DNA from 3 places in the Pseudomonas sp. GL_103 genome. Region 2 is predicted to be linked to each of the others. Evidence: predicted binding sites of a transcription regulator. Region 2 holds the regulator's gene; each other region holds the start of a gene.
What was found. The regulator sigma-54, encoded in region 2, starts transcription at its own class of promoters, with help from an activator protein. The targets are predictions, from matches to a motif close to ANTGGCATNNANNTTGCTNT.

Region 1 (5,608 bases), 1.1 Mb from region 2:
CAGGTTGAAGCCAACCACGGCAATGCAGGTCGCCGCGACGGTGTACATCGCCAACAGGGTCCGAATGCCGCCGAAGCGGTCAGCCAGCGCGCCACCCAAGGGGCGCATCAGGCTGCCGCCGAACACGCAGGCAGCGGTGTAGTAGCCGGCAGTCACCGGATTCAGGCCGTACTGGTCGTTGAAATAACCGGGCAGGGCGCTGGCCAGGCCGATGAATCCACCGAACGTCACGCTGTAGAAAAACATGAACCACCAGCTGTCACGATCACCCAGGGCCTTGAAGTAGTCGGCCATGGATTTGGCTTTTGGCCGCTCGGGGGCATTGCGGGCCAGCCAGGCGAAGACGATCAGGGTCAGGATCAACGGAATCAGGGCAAAGCCGAACACGTTGCTCCAGCCAAACGCCGCCGCCAGCACCGGAGCGATCAATGCGGCGAGCACTGTGCCCGAGTTACCCGCGCCGGCGATGCCCATGGCCTTGCCTTGATGCTGCGGTGGATACCACTGCGAGGCCAGAGGCAGGGCGACGGCGAAGGAAGCGCCAGCCATGCCGAGGAACAGGCCCAGCAGCAAGGCTTGCTCGTAGCTGTGGATACCGAGTTTCCAGGCGCCGAACAGGGCGCAGATCACGATGACCTGACCGATCAGGCCGGCGGTTTTTGGCGACAGGCGATCAGCCAGCATCCCCATCACGAAGCGCAACACCGCCCCGGCCAGAATCGGCGTGGCGACCACCAGCCCCCGTTGCTGCGTCGTCAGGTGCAAGTCGGCGGCGATCTGCACCGCCAAAGGTCCGAGCAGGTACCAGACCATGAAGCTCAGGTCGAAATAGAGGAAGGCTGCGAACAATGTAGGTGTATGGCCGGATTTCCAGAAGCTTGAATTCATCGCGCACCTCAGCTGTGAAGAGTCTCGAAAGGAGTCATGAGCTTGCAGGTGGGGCGCCGATACGGCCGCACCACCGGCCCCGTGCTGTGGGGCCAAAACGAAAAAACGCCGCCACCCGATCCGCCAAGGGCAAATGAGGTGAGCGACGTCTTTGTCGTAGGTGGGGCAACCGCCGTTGGTTACCTGTGGTGATTACCTAGCCAGATCTGTGCCATATCGGAAATTTGTGTAAAGCAAAAAGATCGCAGCCTTCGGCAGCTCCTACAGGAGAATGTGTGCATCCCGTAGGAGCTGCCGAAGGCTGCGATCTTTATGTTGTTCAACCCAACAGTTCGCTCATGGCAATAATCTGCTCCGCCACTTGAATCAGCTTCTGCTGGCGGCTCATTGCCTGGCGGCGCATCAGTGTGTAGGCCTCTTCCTCGTTGCAGTCCTTCATTTTCATCAGCAGTCCCTTGGCCAGTTCGATGCGCTTGCGCTCGGCCAATTGCTGGTCCCGGGCATGCAGTTGGGCACGCAAGGCCTGGTCGCTTTCGAAGCGTGCCATGGCCACGTCGAGAATCGGCTGCAGGCGTTGTGCGTGAATGCCTTCGACGATGTAGGCGCTGACCCCGGACTTGATCGCCTGTCGCATCACATCGGGGTCGTGTTCGTCCGTGAACATCACAATTGGTCGTGGCTGGTCGCGCGTCACCAGCACCACTTGTTCCATGACATCACGGCCCGGTGACTCGGTATCGATCAGAATCACATCCGGACGCACCGTTTCGACGCGTTCGGGCAAGTCGATGGTCAGGCCGGACTCATCGATCACTTCGAATCCGGCCTCGGTCAGGGCGGCCTTCAGGCGTCCGACTTTCCTGGCGGTGTCGTTGATCAGCAGGATACGCAGCATGTTCGTGGTCTCCTGTCAGCGGCTGGCGGATCGGTGCGAGCTGTCGCTCATGGCGTGCAGTTTGAAACTGCGGGCATAACCGGCCGGGTCCGAGCCGTCCCAGATTTTGCCGTCGATCAATTGACTGCTGCGCATTTGCTCGGCTGATGAAGCGACGCCGACGGCACGGGCGGCTTCACGGTAGAGGTCCAGTTGCTGGACCTGCCGGGCCACTGCGAGATAGTCCGGGTCATCGCGCAACAAGCCCCAGCGGCGGAACTGGGTCATGAACCACATGCCGTCGGACAGGTACGGCAGGTTGACCTCGCCATCCCCGTGCAGGCTCAGCGCGTGGGGGTCTTGCCAGCGGTGGCCAAGGCCGTCGGCGTATTCGCCCAGCAGTCGTGGTTCGATGCAGTCCAGTGGCGCGTCAAGGTACTGCGCGGCACTGAGCAATTGTGCGGTACTGCGGCGATTCTCGGTGCTTTCTTCGATGAAACGGCTGGCTTCCAGAACCGCCATCACCAACACCCGGGCGGTATTGGGGTATTGCTCGACGAACGCACGGGTGCAGCCGAGGACCTTTTCCGGATGATCGGGCCAGATGGTCTGGGTCGTGGCCAGGGTGAAACCGAGGTCCTGTTGCACGGCGCTGGCGGACCAGGGTTCGCCGACGCAGAAGCCGTCGATACGCCCGGCCCGCAGGTGCGCGACCATCTGCGGCGGCGGTACCACCACGCTGTCGACATCCAGCAGTGGGTGAATGCCCTGGCTGGCGAGCCAGTAATAAAGCCACATGGCGTGGGTGCCGGTTGGAAACGTCTGGGCGAAGGTGAGTTTTGAGCGAGTTTGGTGCACGTGTCGATCCAGTGCTTCAGGACTGGTCACTCCAAGCGCTTGCAAACCGCGGGACAGGTTGATGCTCTGGCCGTTCTGATTCAGGCCCATCAACACGGCCATGTCGGTCGCGGCCACGCCACCGATACCCAGGTGAACGGCGTAAATCAGACCGTAGAGGCTGTGGGCGGCATCGAGTTCGCCGCTGACCAGTTTGTCCCGCAGGTTGGCCCAGGACGATTGACGCTTGAGGTTCAGGGTCAAGCCGTGGGGCTGGGCGAAGCCCTGGGTGGCGGCGACAACCACCGAGGCGCAGTCGCTCAGGGCCATGAAGCCGAGATTGATTTCGGTTTTTTCCGGGGCATCGCTGCCATTGACCCAGGCCAGGGGGCCGGCTGACGGTTCGTTCATCGCATGTTCACCTTGCAAAAAAAACGTCGTCCCGAGTTCTTGCATGAGCAGGCCGGGGACGACGCCATTGTCTTTGCACACATTCGGTCGTTGGCATGGGTGCTGGTGCCCAGAGTGGTGCAAGGCATATGCCATTATCCGTTGATTTGATCACGCGCCTCGCTTGCCACCCTGTTGCCCGGCTATAATCGCCACCTCAATTCGCCGCCAATCGAGTCAAATCCGCCCATGTACACCCTGGCCCGTCAGCTGTTGTTCAAACTTTCCCCGGAAACCTCCCACGATCTGTCCCTGGACCTGATCGGCGCGGGCGGGCGTCTTGGGCTCAACGGCTTGCTGTGCAAGGCCCCGGCGAAGCTGCCGGTGAATGTCATGGGCCTGGACTTCCCGAATCCGGTGGGGCTGGCCGCCGGCCTGGACAAGAACGGCGCGGCCATCGATGGTTTCGCCCAGTTGGGTTTCGGTTTTGTCGAAATCGGCACCATCACGCCGCGTCCGCAGCCGGGCAACCCGAAGCCACGTCTGTTCCGTTTGCCGGAAGCCGAGGCGATCATCAACCGCATGGGTTTCAACAACCTCGGCGTCGATCACCTGCTGGCCCGCGTGGCGGCGGCCAAGTACAAAGGCGTGCTGGGCATCAACATCGGCAAGAACTTCGATACGCCGGTCGAGCGTGCCGTGGACGACTACCTGATCTGCCTGGACAAGGTCTACGCCCACGCCAGCTATGTGACGGTCAACGTCAGTTCGCCGAACACGCCGGGCCTGCGCAGCCTGCAATTCGGTGACTCGCTCAAGCAGCTGCTGGCCGATCTGGCCGAGCGCCGCGCGGAACTGGCATTGCGTCATGGCAAACATGTACCGCTGGCGATCAAGATCGCGCCGGACATGAGCGACGAAGAAACCGCACAAGTTGCGCAAGCGCTGATCGAAACCGGGATGGATGCCGTCATCGCCACCAACACCACCCTGAGCCGCGTAGGCGTCGAAGGCATGGAGCATGGCGAAGAAGCCGGCGGTCTGTCCGGCGCGCCGGTTCGTGACAAGAGCACCCACACCGTGCAAGTGCTGGCGTCGGAGCTGGGCGGACGTTTGCCGATCATTGCGGCGGGCGGCATTACCGAAGGCAAGCACGCGGCCGAGAAAATCGCCGCAGGCGCGAGCCTGGTGCAGATCTATTCGGGCTTCATCTACAAAGGCCCGGCGCTGATTCGTGAGTCGGTAGACGCTATCGCAGCGCTACGCTGAGCCCCTGTAGGAGCTGCCTAAGGCTGCGATCTTTTGATTTTAGAAATCAAGGTCAAAAGATCGCAGCCTTCGGCAGCTCCTACAAGGTAATGGGGGATATGGGACAGGCATAAAAAAGGGCTCCAAAAAGGAGCCCCTGGGCCGGAGCCCGCCGTCCGGATGGGACGTGCGTGGTTAATTCAGTACAAATCAGATTGTCGTGTCGGAGTGTTGTGCCCTGTAATTAGCCGACGGCGTGAAGTTCGTTGAGTCTGTGGATTCCCGCAGTGCCGGTCATACCGTCCCAGTTGTCGCCGCGTCCTTCTCGCCAGCCGTTGATCCAGGCTTGACGTACCGACGGTAGAGTAAATGGGCAAAGCTCACGGGATTTACCACCAACGCCATATTGATATCCGCGCAAAAATGCTCTTTCCAACGGATCACGCTTAAGTCTTCTCATAGGGTGTTGCCCTCACTTGTTGACTGTATTTATCGCGTCGACCTCTATTGAGGTCTGGCAGAAAAACTCTGCCGTTGGGGGCTCGTTGCCGGCGTGACGAGCCAAGGTGTTGGCGTCATTGCGGCGCCAACCTGTATTGAGTTCTAACCAATGCGTCACATCGAGGGAATGATCGTTTTGTCATAAGGACGTAACCATTCATGTGCTAACGCCATAAGTAACAGAGCGTTTGTAGCGTATTTATTGGCCAAACCCCGGTATGATCGGCCCTGCGCTTGATGATGGGCTTAATCCTTTACTGAGAATGGCTCCCGTTGCCGGGAAGCACTATTCGACGAAGGGTCGACTTATGACATTTTGTTGCATCAACTTTTTTATCTGTCCTTGCATCTAAGCTCATTTAACCCGGGCAGCAGGGGTGGAACGGCACACCTTCGTGCCACGCGGGCGTTCTTCGAGAAAAGCGCCTGATTGAAAACCGGACCGGCAATGCGTTGCCCGGTCACTCAGCTAAAGGTTCTGGAATTCCCATGTCCGATCGTTTCGAACTCTTCCTCACTTGCCCAAAAGGCCTTGAAGGCCTGCTCATCGAGGAAGCCGTCGGGCTTGGCCTTGAGGAAGCGCGCGAGCACACCTCTGCCGTGCGCGGCATGGCCACCATGGAAACCGCTTATCGCCTGTGCCTGTGGTCGCGCCTGGCCAACCGCGTGCTGCTGGTGCTCAAGCGTTTCCCGATGAAAGACGCCGAAGACCTGTACCACGGCGTGCTGGACATCGAGTGGCAAGACCACATGCTCAATGACGGCACCCTGGCCGTCGAATTCAGCGGCCATGGCTCGGGTATCGACAACACCCACTTCGGCGCGCTGAAGGTCAAGGACGCCATCGTCGACAAACTGCGCACCCCGCAG
Region 2 (5,608 bases):
TGGTACAGGTTCAGGCTGGTGGTGTTGATCTTGAGATCGGCGAGGTCGGCAATCGGCCCGAGCAGGTCACTCTCGACGCTGATGGCTTCGGCCAGCGAGCGGTTGGCGTTGGTCAGGGGGTGACGTCGGCGGGTTTCCGAGAAGCGCTTGAGCAGGGTTTCTTCGTCGGCGTCCAGGTACAGCACATCGCACTGGATGTGGCGGCTGCGGACTTCTTCGAGCAGGTCGGGGAAGCGTGACAGGTGGCTGGGCAGGTTGCGCGCGTCAATGGAAACGGCGACCAGTGGCTGCAACAGCTCGGTATGAACCAAGGCTCGTTCGGCCAACTCCGGCAGCAGGCCGGCAGGCAGGTTGTCGATGCAGTAGTAGCCGTTGTCCTCAAGAACGTTGAGGGCGGTACTTTTACCTGAGCCGGAACGGCCACTGACGATGATCAAGCGCATGATTACTGACCGTTTTGCTCGTCCAGGACAACCTGATACAGGGCTTCGTTGCTTGCAGCACTACGCAGCTTTTCGCGAACTTCCTTGCGGTCGAGCATGCTGGCGATCTGTCGCAGCAGCTCAAGGTGCGCATCGGTGGCGGCTTCCGGGACCAGCAGTACGAACAGCAGGTCAACCGGCGCACCATCGATGGCGTCGAAATCGATAGGGGCGTCCAGGTGCATCAATGCACTGATGGGCGAAACACAGCCCTTGAGACGGCAATGTGGAATGGCGATGCCATTGCCAAACCCGGTGGAGCCGAGTTTTTCACGGGCAATCAGTGCCTCGAAGACATCTTGCATCTCCAGGGCCGGCACTTCGCGGGCGATCAGATTGGCAATTTGTTCGAGGGCTTTCTTTTTACTGCCTCCCGGCACGTTCACCAGGGAACGGCCGGGGGTCAGGATACTTTCAAGTCGGATCATGGGTAGGGAGTGTTAACGACCGGTTGCGCCCTGGAGGAGGCTCTGGGTCTTTTCCTTATGTTTTTTGAGTTGTTTATCCAGCTTGTCGGTGAGTGCGTCGATCGCGGCATACATATCAGTATGTTCCGCGTTGGCGACCACTTCATTCCCGGGAATATGCAGCGTGGCTTCGATTTTCTGCTTCAGTTTTTCGACGGTCATCGTGACCTGCACATTAGTGATCTTGTCGAAATGTCGCTCCAATCGTTCGAGTTTTTCGCCGATGTAGGTGCGAAGAGGTTCGGTCACTTCCAGTTGGTGTCCACTGATGTTGACTTGCATACAGCTTCTCCTTCGTTGCCAGTGCATAAAGCGGTAGATCAGATGATCTACCACTGGAACGCTGTGGCGTGGCCCTACATCAACCGCTTGCGTTCGCTCGAAGGCGCGATCCCGAGGGATTCACGGTACTTGGCGACGGTGCGGCGAGCCACCTGAATGCCTTGTGCCTCCAGTAAACCAGCGATCTTGCTGTCACTCAACGGCTTTTTCTGATTTTCCGCTGCAACCAGTTTTTTGATGATCGCCCGGATCGCCGTGGACGAGCATTCGCCGCCTTCGGAGGTGCTTACGTGGCTGGAAAAAAAGTACTTCAGTTCATAAATGCCCCGGGGGGTGTGCATGAACTTCTGGGTGGTCACCCGTGAAATCGTCGACTCATGCATGCCCACCGCTTCGGCGATGTCATGCAGCACCAGCGGCTTCATGGCTTCGTCGCCGTACTCCAGAAAGCCGCGCTGATGCTCGACGATCTGGGTGGCAACCTTCATCAGGGTTTCATTGCGGCTTTGCAGGCTCTTGATGAACCAACGGGCCTCCTGCAACTGATTGCGCATGAAGGTGTTGTCGGCGCTGGTGTCGGCGCGGCGCACGAAACCGGCGTACTGGGCATTGACCCGCAGCCGTGGCACCGACTCCTGATTGAGCTCCACCAGCCAGCGCTCGTTGTCCTTGCGCACGATGACGTCAGGAACGACGTACTCGGCTTCGGTGGACTCGATCTGCGAGCCCGGGCGCGGGTTGAGGCTCTGGACCAGCTCGATGACCTGGCGCAGCTCATCTTCCTTGAGCTTCATGCGACGCATCAACTGGCTGTAGTCGCGGCTGCCAAGCAGGTCGATGTAATCGGTGACCAGGCGCTTGGCCTCGGCCAGCCAAGGGGTCTTTGCAGGTAACTGGCGCAATTGCAGCAGCAGGCATTCGCCCAGGTTGCGGGCGCCGATGCCGGCAGGCTCGAATTGCTGGATGCGGTGCAGGACGGCTTCGATTTCGTCCAGTTCGATGTCCAGTTCCGGGTCGAAGGCTTCGAGGATTTCCTCGAGGGTTTCGTCCAGGTAGCCCTGATTGTTGATGCAGTCGATCAGGGTCACGGCGATCAGGCGATCGGTGTCGGACATCGGGGCCAGGTTCAGTTGCCACAGCAAGTGACTCTGCAGGCTTTCGCCGGCCGAGGTGCGGGTGGTGAAGTCCCACTCGTCATCATCATTGCTGGGCAGGCTGCTGGCGCTGGTCTGGTAAACGTCTTCCCACGCGGTGTCGACGGGGAGTTCGTTGGGAATACGCTCGTTCCAGTCACCCTCATCGAGGTTATCGACCGTCGGGGCGCTTTCCTGATAGGAAGGTTCCTGAATGTCAGTGTTGGGCTTTTGTTCGGCGTTGTCGGCCAAGGGATCGGAATTATCGAAGTCGTCGCCTTCTTCCTGGCGTTCGAGCATCGGATTGGACTCCAGGGCCTCCTGGATTTCCTGTTGCAGGTCCAGGGTCGACAATTGGAGCAGGCGGATGGCCTGTTGCAGCTGCGGTGTCATCGTCAGCTGCTGGCCCATTCTCAAGACTAGCGATGGTTTCATGGCAGGGGCTTAACACCTTATTCGCCGGCGCACATGCGCCATCCACTACAGGGCGCCGGGGCGCCAAACTTAAGCAAATTATATGCCTGAAACTAAAGGGTTTGCCTAGAGCGCTGTAACAATAAAAAACTATAAAGCTGTGTTGCAGCGCTGCCCTTGTTGAGGGCTGACCACGCCCGTCTGCACGAGGCGCTGGTGAATGGCTGGTCAGGTGCCCGGGCGACTGCCTGGGCACGGCTCAGCGCTTACAGGCGGAACTCATGGCCCAGATACACTTCCTTGACCAGGTCGTTGGCCAGGATGGTCTCTGCGTCGCCTTCGGCGATCAGTTGACCGTCATTGACGATATAGGCGGTTTCACAGATATCCAGGGTTTCACGAACGTTGTGGTCCGTGATCAGCACGCCAATGCCTTTGGCCTTGAGGTGGTGAATGATCTGCTTGATGTCGCCGACCGAAATCGGGTCCACGCCGGCGAAGGGTTCGTCGAGGAGGATGAATTTCGGGTTGGTGGCCAGGGCGCGGGCGATTTCCACGCGACGGCGCTCACCACCGGACAGGCTCATGCCCAGGTTGTCGCGGATGTGACTGATGTGGAACTCCTGCAGCAAGCTTTCCAGCTCCTTGCGGCGACCGGCCTTGTCGAGTTCCTTGCGGGTCTCGAGGATGGCCATGATGTTGTCGGCCACCGACAGCTTGCGGAAGATCGATGCTTCCTGCGGCAAGTAGCCGATACCGGCCTTTGCACGGCCGTGCATCGGCTGGTGGCTGACGTCCAGGTCATCGATCAGGACGCGGCCCTGGTCGGCTTGCACCAGGCCGACGATCATGTAGAAACAGGTAGTCTTGCCGGCGCCGTTCGGGCCAAGCAGGCCGACGATCTGGCCGCTGTCGATGGACAGGCTGACGTCACGCACGACCTGGCGGCTCTTGTAGCTCTTGGCCAGATGCTGAGCTTTCAGAGTTGCCATTACTGGGCCTTTTTCTCGTCGGTTTTCTTCTTCGGCTGGATCACCATGTCGATACGCGGACGCGACTCGGTGATCTTGCTGCCTGTGGCGCGACCGGCGCTGGCGAGCTTCTTGTCCGTGTCGTAGACAATTTTCTCGCCTTGGGTGACGTTGTTGTCCTTGTCGACAACTTTGGCCTTGTCGATCAGTACGACGCGATTTTGCGAGGCGTGATACTGGATCGTCACGCCCCAGCCCTGAACAGGCTTGGTATCGCCAGCCGTTTGCAATTGCTCGAAGTACGCAAGGTTGCCCACCGAGGTCACTACGTCAATGTCGCCAGTCGGGGTGCGGGTGATGGTAACGGTGTTGCCTGTCACCTTCATCGAGCCTTGGGTGATGATCACGTCACCCTTATAGGTAGCAATACCTTGCTTGTCGTCCAGTTGGGCATCGTCGGCCTGAATGCGGATCGGCTGCTGTTGATCTTCCGGCAGAGCCCAGGCGCTCACGCTTCCCAGTGCTGCGCCCAGACTGAGCAAAATCGGGAGGGTTTTAACGAGCCTCATACTGTCCTCTTACGTTCGATAGCAGGTGTATCCTGCTTTCTTTCAAATACGCTTTCATTCCCTTGCCAGTCGATACACCGCCAGCGCCGTCGATTCTAACGTCTTGCTCGGTCTGCGCATATTGCTGCTGCGGGAACACGGTCATGCGGGTGCTGGTGATCAGGGTTCTACGGTTTTTCTCGTCGAATCGCGTGATGCGCACGTCGTCGATCAGTTCGACCTGTGTGCCATCAGGGTTGACCTCGCCGCGCAGGCTCTGGACGTGCCACGGGAATTCAGTGCCGCGGAACACATTCAGGTCGGGGTTGGTCAGCAATGTCACTTCGGTCGCTTTCAGGTGCTCGACCTTGTCGGACACCAGATCATATTGCAGCTTGCCATCCGGCAGGTACTGCACGCTGTGGGCGTTGATGGCGTAATAGTCGATTGCGCTTTCATCGACCGGCGTTACCGGCTTGTCGAGGAAGCGTTCCGGGCTGATGTTCCAGTAGCCAACCGCAGCGAATATCGCCGCGATGCAACTGTACATCAGGGTGTTGCGAAATTTTTTGCTCAGCATAGTGGGCTCACAGGTACGCCGCATTGGCCGCATCGAGGCGGTCCTGGGCGCGCAGGATCAATTCGCAGAATTCGCGAGCGGCACCTTCGCCGCCACGGGCGAGGGTGATGCCGTGAGCGTGTTCACGCACGAAACTGGCGGCATTGGCCACTGCCATGCCCAGGCCGACGCGGCGAATCACCGGCAGGTCCGGCAGGTCGTCGCCGAGGTAGGCCACCTGTTCATAGCTCAGGTTGAGTTGGGCCAACAGTTCGTCGAGTACCACCAGTTTATCTTCGCGACCCTGATAGAGGTGCGGGATACCGAGGTTTTTGGCCCGCCGCTCGACCACCGGGGTCTTGCGGCCACTGATGATGGCGGTCTGCACGCCTGCGGCCATCAGCATCTTGATGCCCTGGCCGTCGAGGGTGTTGAAGGTCTTGAACTCGCTGCCGTCTTCGAGGAAGTACAGGCGCCCGTCGGTCAGCACGCCATCGACATCGAACACCGCCAGCTTGATCTGTTTGCCGCGTTGTAGCAGGTCCGCACTCATTACATTACTCCCGCACGCAGCAAGTCGTGCATGTTCAAGGCGCCGACCGGGCGGTCTTCACGGTCGACCACAACCAGCGCGTTGATTTTATGATCTTCCATGATTTTCAGCGCTTCGGCGGCGAGCATCTCGGCGCGGGCAGTCTTGCCGTGTGCAGTCATGACCTGGTCGATGGTAGCGCTATGGATGTCGATGCTAC
Region 3 (5,608 bases), 830 kb from region 2:
ACCTTGCGCATGTTGCCGTCGCTGTTCTTGTCGCCGACCTTGAGCTGATTCAGACGATTGAGGTCCGAATAGGAGCCCGAATCGCTGCTGCTGACCAGACCGCTCTTGCGCATATCCACGATGGCCGTCCTCAGATCACGATCAGGTCGGCTTGCAGGGCGCCGGCCTGCTTCAGCGCTTCGAGGATCGCCATCAAGTCACCCGGTGCCGCGCCGACCTGGTTCACCGCCCGCACGATCTCATCGAGAGTGGTGCCTGGGCCGAACTTGAACATCGGCTTGGCTTCCTGCTGGGCGTTGACCTTCGAACGCGGCACCACCGCCGTCGTGCCATTGGACAGAGGGCCGGGCTGACTGACGATCGGGTCTTCGGTAATGGTCACAGTCAGGCTGCCGTGGGTCACGGCAGCCGGGGAAACCTTGACGTTCTGGCCGATCACGATGGTGCCGGTACGGGAGTTGATGATGACTTTCGCCACCGCCTGACCCGGATCGACTTCGAGGTTTTCCAGGATCGACAGGTAGTCGACGCGCTGGCTTGGATCGAGCGGCGCGGTCACGCGAATCGACCCGCCGTCGATGGCCTGGGCCACGCCAGGGCCGAGCATGTTGTTGATCTTGTCGACGATGCGCTTGGCGGTGGTGAAGTCGGAACGGTTGAGGTTCAGCGTCAAGCTGTTGCCCTGGTTGAAACCGCTCGGCACCGCACGCTCCACCGATGCACCGCCAGGGATGCGACCGGCCGACGGAACGTTGACGGTAATCTTCGAGCCATCTCGCCCTTCCGCATCGAAACCGCCGACCACCAGGTTGCCTTGGGCCACAGCATAGACGTTGCCATCGATACCCTTGAGTGGCGTCAGCAGCAAGGTGCCGCCGCGCAAACTCTTGGAGTTACCAATGGACGAAACGGTGATGTCGACCTGCTGACCCGGCTTGGCGAACGCCGGCAAATCGGCACTGATCGACACCGCCGCGACGTTCTTCAACTGCACGTTGCCCGAGCCCGGCGGCACCTTGATGCCGAACTGCGAGAGCATGTTGTTGAAGGTCTGCAGGGTGAACGGGGTCTGCGTCGTCTGGTCGCCGGTGCCGTTAAGCCCGACCACCAGGCCGTAGCCGATCAATTGGTTGGAACGCACGCCGGAAATGCTGGCGATGTCCTTCAGGCGCTCGGCTTGAACGTTGAACGCTGCGGACATCAGGAACGCAGCCATCATGAGACTTCTGAAATTCAACGTAGCCACCTAGAAAGGGAACAGCGGGCTGAGGAAGAAACGGTCGAACCAGCCTGGCTGACTCGCATCGGCGAACGAACCGGTGCCCGAGTAGGTGATGCGCGCATCGGCGACACGGGTCGACGACACGGTGTTGTCGGTAGAGATGTCATCGGCGCGAACCAGGCCGGCGATCCGCACCAGCTCATCGCCGGTGTTGAGGGTCATCCACTTCTCGCCGCGTACCGCGATGATGCCGTTGGGCAACACATCGGCGACGGTCACGGTGATCGAACCGGTCAGGGTGTTGCCCTGAGCCGCCTTGCTGTCACCCTTGGTCGCGCGGTCACCTTCGTAGCTGGCACTCAGGCTCAGGTCGCCATCGCCGAACGGGTTGTTGGTGGTGGCGCTACTGCCGAACAGCGAAGTCAGGCCGATGTTGGCCTTGCTGTTCTTGCCAATTTGCGAGTTGGCGTTTTTGCTGGCCTGGGTCCTTTCGTTCAGGGTGATGGTGATGATGTCACCGACCCGGAACGCCTTGCGGTCGCCGTAGAGGTTCTGTTCGAAACCGGCCTGATAGATCGAGCCGTTGTTCGCGGCCGCCGGCAATGGCGTACGCGGCAACACCGGAGCGTAGTAAGGGTCATTGGGCTTGGGCGTCGCAGGCACGCAGCCTGCGAGCGCGGTAATCCCACTCAGTGCCAGAACAGATACATAGCGATTCATGACCCTACCTCACGGTGTTGCAGGCGGCCCGATGGCCGCCACATAGACTTGATTACAGATTCTGCGTTACGAACGAGAGCATCTGGTCGGCGGTGGAGATCACCTTGGAGTTCATCTCGTAGGCGCGCTGGGTGGTGATCATGTTGACCATCTCCTCAACGGTGCTGACGTTGGACGTTTCCAGGGTGTTCTGCAGCGTGGTGCCGAAACCGGCCAGGCCCGGGGTGCCGACTTGCGGCGCGCCGCTGGCGGCGGTTTCCAGGAACAGGTTGTTGCCCACTGCCTGCAGGCCGGCGGGGTTGATGAAGTCGGCGGTTTGCAGGTTGCCGATCACCTGGGCAGCCGGGTTGCCGGCAACGGTGATGGACACGGTGCCGTCGCGGCCGACCGTGAAGGTCTGCGCTTCGTTCGGAATGACAATCGCCGGCTCCAGGGCAAAGCCGCTGGCGTTCACGATCTGGCCGTTGGAGTCCAGGTGGAACGTACCGTCACGGGTGTAGGACGTGGTGCCGTCCGGTTGCAGGATCTGGAAGAAACCGCGACCGTCGATGGCCATGTCCAGTGGCTGCTCGGTGGTTTGCAGGCTGCCGGCGGTGAAGTTTTTCTGGGTGCCGACGATGCGCACACCGGTACCCAGTTGCAGACCCGACGGCAGTTCGCTGTCCTGGGTCGACTGGGCGCCTGGCTGGCGCTTGATCTGGTAGAGCAGGTCCTGGAACTCGGCGCGGTCACGCTTGAAACCCGTGGTCGACACGTTGGCCAGGTTGTTGGAAATGGTGGTCAGGTTGGTGTCCTGGGCGGACAGACCTGTCTTGGCAACCCATAGAGCCGGAAGCATTCGATTCTCCTCGTGCGCCTGTTTTACGGCGCGACGTTCTGGTAATTAGCTGATCTGCAAGACCCGAGCCATGGCCTGGTCATCGTCTTTGGCGGTGTTCATCATCTTGATGTGCAGCTCGAACTGCTTGGACAAGGCCAGCACCGAGGTCATCTCTTCCACGGCATTGACGTTGCTCGACTCGAGGAACCCGGACACCAGCTTGACGTTGGCATCGGCCTGCGCCGGCTGACCGTCCTTGGTGTGGATCGAACCATCCAGGCCCTTGGTCATGTTCTTGAGGTCCGGGTTGACCAGCTTGATGCGGTCGACTTCAGCCATCACCCGGGGACCTTCGCCCATCGCGCGGATGCTGATGGTGCCGTCCTCGCCGACTTCGATCTGCTGCTCCGGCGGCACGGCAATCGGCCCGCCATTGCCCATGACCGGCATGCCGTTGCCGGCACGCAACACACCCAGGGCGTCAACGTTCAGGCTGCCGGTGCGCACGTAGCTTTCTCCGCCATCGGGCGTCTGTACGGCAATCCAGCCGCCGCCTTGCACGGCAACGTCGAGGTCGCGGCCGGTTTCCACCAGTGAGCCAGGGGAGAAATCCGTGGCCGGGCGTTCGGACATGGCAAACGCACGCGCCGGAAAGCTGTCACCGAACACCGGTATCGAACGGGCCTGCTCCAGGTCTTTCTGGAAGCCGTTGGTGGAGATGTTCGCGAGGTTGTTGGCATGAGCCTTTTGCGCCAGTGCATTCTGGCTGGCGCCGGTCATTGCCACATAAAGGTACTTGTCCACACTCTTTCCTCTGCCTGCCGGACGTTTGCCGTCCATTGCTGTACTGCTGAGCCATAAGCAATTTGCAGACCAACTTGTTTTCGCCGGCGCGGAGCCCGGCAAACAGGGGACTTTGGGGATTCAGAGGGGATTTGTGATTTGTGTCAGAGACGAAAAACCGGCGGTGTCATGCCGGTGGGTGGCAAGTCTTGACCTTGGGCCATGGCCACAACCGCCATCGCGAGCAGGCTCGCTCCCACAGGAATCTTCAGTGAGGCACCGATCCAGTGTGGGAGCGAGCTTGCTCGCGATGAGGCCAGCACAAACGCAGCAGGCCTCAGCTATGACTCAGTCTTTCCCACCTCATACTCGCGCAACTTGTTGGCAATGGTGGTGTGCGAAACCCCGAGCCGCTTGCCCAGTTGCCGACTGCTCGGATGCTCGGAATACAGCCGTTCCAGCACCGCCTTCTCGAAACGCCCGACGATCTCGTCCAGCCCCCCCTCCAGCGAAAAATCGCCAAGGGGCTGACGCACACCATAATCCGGCAGGCGAATGTGCTCGGCCTTGACCGTGCCGCCGTCGCACAGGGAAACCGCCTGGAACAGCACGTTCTCCAGTTGCCGCACGTTGCCCGGCCAATGGTAGTGACTGAGCCGCTCCATGGCCGCCGGGGCGAGCTTGGGCAACGAGCAACCAATCTGCCGGCTGGCCTGGTCGAGGAAGTGCTCCACCAGCGGCGTCAAACCGTCGAGGCATTCGCGCAACGGCGGGATGTGCAGCGACAACACATTCAAGCGGTGATAGAGGTCCTGGCGGAACTCGCCGCGAGCGCACAATTCGGACAGATCGACCTGGGTCGCGCAGATCACTCGCACGTCGAGGTAAACCTCTTCGTCACTGCCTACACGGCGGAAGCAACCGTCCTGCAGGAAGCGCAGCAACTTCACCTGCAAGCGCGGGCTCATTTCCCCGACGCCATCGAGAAACAGCGTACCGCCCGCCGTCAGCTCCAGCAGCCCGAGCTTGCCTTCGGCCCGCGCTCCTTCAAAGGCACCTGGGCCGTAACCGAACAATTCCGTCTCCGCCATGGACTCCGGCAGACCGGCGCAATTGAGCGCCATCAATGGCGACTGCCCTCGAGGACTGGCCAAGTGGCAGGCCCGCGCCAGCAACTCTTTGCCGGTACCGGTTTCCCCTTCGATCAACAGCGGCGCATCCAGCGGCGCCATGCGCCGCGCTTCGCGCACCACAGCGGCCATGACTTTCGAGCTTTGGAAGATGCTGTCGAAGCCACGCAATTCCTGCTTGCGCACGTTGTAGATGCGCTCGCCCACCCGGTCGGCGCGATGCAACGTCAGCACCGCACCGGCCATGGCCTCGCTGTCGTCGTGCTCCGATTGCAGCGGCGCGATGTCGGCCAGGAACACATCACCCTTGACCTTGACCCGCAGCCCGTTGATCCGCGACTTGTTGGCGCGCACCAGTTCCGGCAAATCGAAATCCTCGGCGTAGCGTGACAGGGGAATCCCTGGCACCTCGTCGACCCGCACCCCGAGCAACTGCGCCGCCGCCCGGTTGGCCGCGACGATGGAACCGCCCATGTCGATCGACAGCACCGGAAACTCCAGCGCACCGAGCAGTGCATTGAGCTCCATGTGCCGACGCTCGCTGGGCATCAGCCCTACACGCTTGACGCCAAAGACCCCGGCAATCGCTTCGAATTTCGGACGCAAGGCCTGGAACTGAATATTGATCAGGTTCGGGCAATGCAGGTAGATGGCATTGCCATGCTCACCCCCCACCTCACCGCGGGCCACGTTGATCCCGTACTCCACCAACAGATTGAGAATGTCGCGCAGGATGCCGATGCGGTTCTGGCAGTGGACTTTGATACGCATATAAAGACCCAAAAAAACGGTGAGTAAGGTGCGCAGGGATAATTTCTGCTGAGGCGCTCAGATAGTCGTCAAGATTATGTGACAGGTGGAGGACTTTTCCCACCCGCCAATCTCAACATTTGCGCACCGACGCCCAATACGTAACGAAAACTTTACGAATAT

Region 1: AC3IP0_RS09365 (CmpA/NrtA family ABC transporter substrate-binding protein) is a predicted target of sigma-54. The motif match lies at 3,127-3,146, and genes of this name have one in related genera.
Region 3: AC3IP0_RS07940 (flagellar basal body rod protein FlgF) is a predicted target of sigma-54. The motif match lies at 3,621-3,640, and genes of this name have one in related genera.

What each region holds. Positions count from the first base shown of each region.
Region 1 covers NZ_CM174420.1:2,048,683-2,054,290, forward strand. The annotation lists gene AC3IP0_RS09355 (nitrate/nitrite transporter) at 1-888, opposite strand, end outside; gene AC3IP0_RS09360 (ANTAR domain-containing response regulator) at 1,208-1,783, opposite strand; gene AC3IP0_RS09365 (CmpA/NrtA family ABC transporter substrate-binding protein) at 1,799-3,010, opposite strand; gene AC3IP0_RS09370 (quinone-dependent dihydroorotate dehydrogenase) at 3,239-4,258, shown strand; gene rmf (ribosome modulation factor) at 4,482-4,697, opposite strand; gene rlmKL (bifunctional 23S rRNA (guanine(2069)-N(7))-methyltransferase RlmK/23S rRNA (guanine(2445)-N(2))-methyltransferase RlmL) at 5,228-5,608, shown strand, end outside.
Region 2 covers NZ_CM174420.1:934,315-939,922, forward strand. The annotation lists gene rapZ (RNase adapter RapZ) at 1-443, opposite strand, end outside; gene ptsN (PTS IIA-like nitrogen regulatory protein PtsN) at 446-910, opposite strand; gene hpf (ribosome hibernation-promoting factor, HPF/YfiA family) at 923-1,231, opposite strand; gene AC3IP0_RS04150 (RNA polymerase factor sigma-54) at 1,306-2,799, opposite strand; gene lptB (LPS export ABC transporter ATP-binding protein) at 3,045-3,770, opposite strand; gene lptA (lipopolysaccharide transport periplasmic protein LptA) at 3,770-4,318, opposite strand; gene lptC (LPS export ABC transporter periplasmic protein LptC) at 4,305-4,877, opposite strand; gene AC3IP0_RS04170 (KdsC family phosphatase) at 4,885-5,409, opposite strand; gene AC3IP0_RS04175 (KpsF/GutQ family sugar-phosphate isomerase) at 5,409-5,608, opposite strand, start outside.
Region 3 covers NZ_CM174420.1:1,759,907-1,765,514, reverse strand. The annotation lists gene flgJ (flagellar assembly peptidoglycan hydrolase FlgJ) at 1-119, opposite strand, end outside; gene AC3IP0_RS07955 (flagellar basal body P-ring protein FlgI) at 131-1,219, opposite strand; gene flgH (flagellar basal body L-ring protein FlgH) at 1,247-1,942, opposite strand; gene flgG (flagellar basal-body rod protein FlgG) at 1,995-2,780, opposite strand; gene AC3IP0_RS07940 (flagellar basal body rod protein FlgF) at 2,826-3,566, opposite strand; gene AC3IP0_RS07935 (sigma-54-dependent transcriptional regulator) at 3,887-5,446, opposite strand.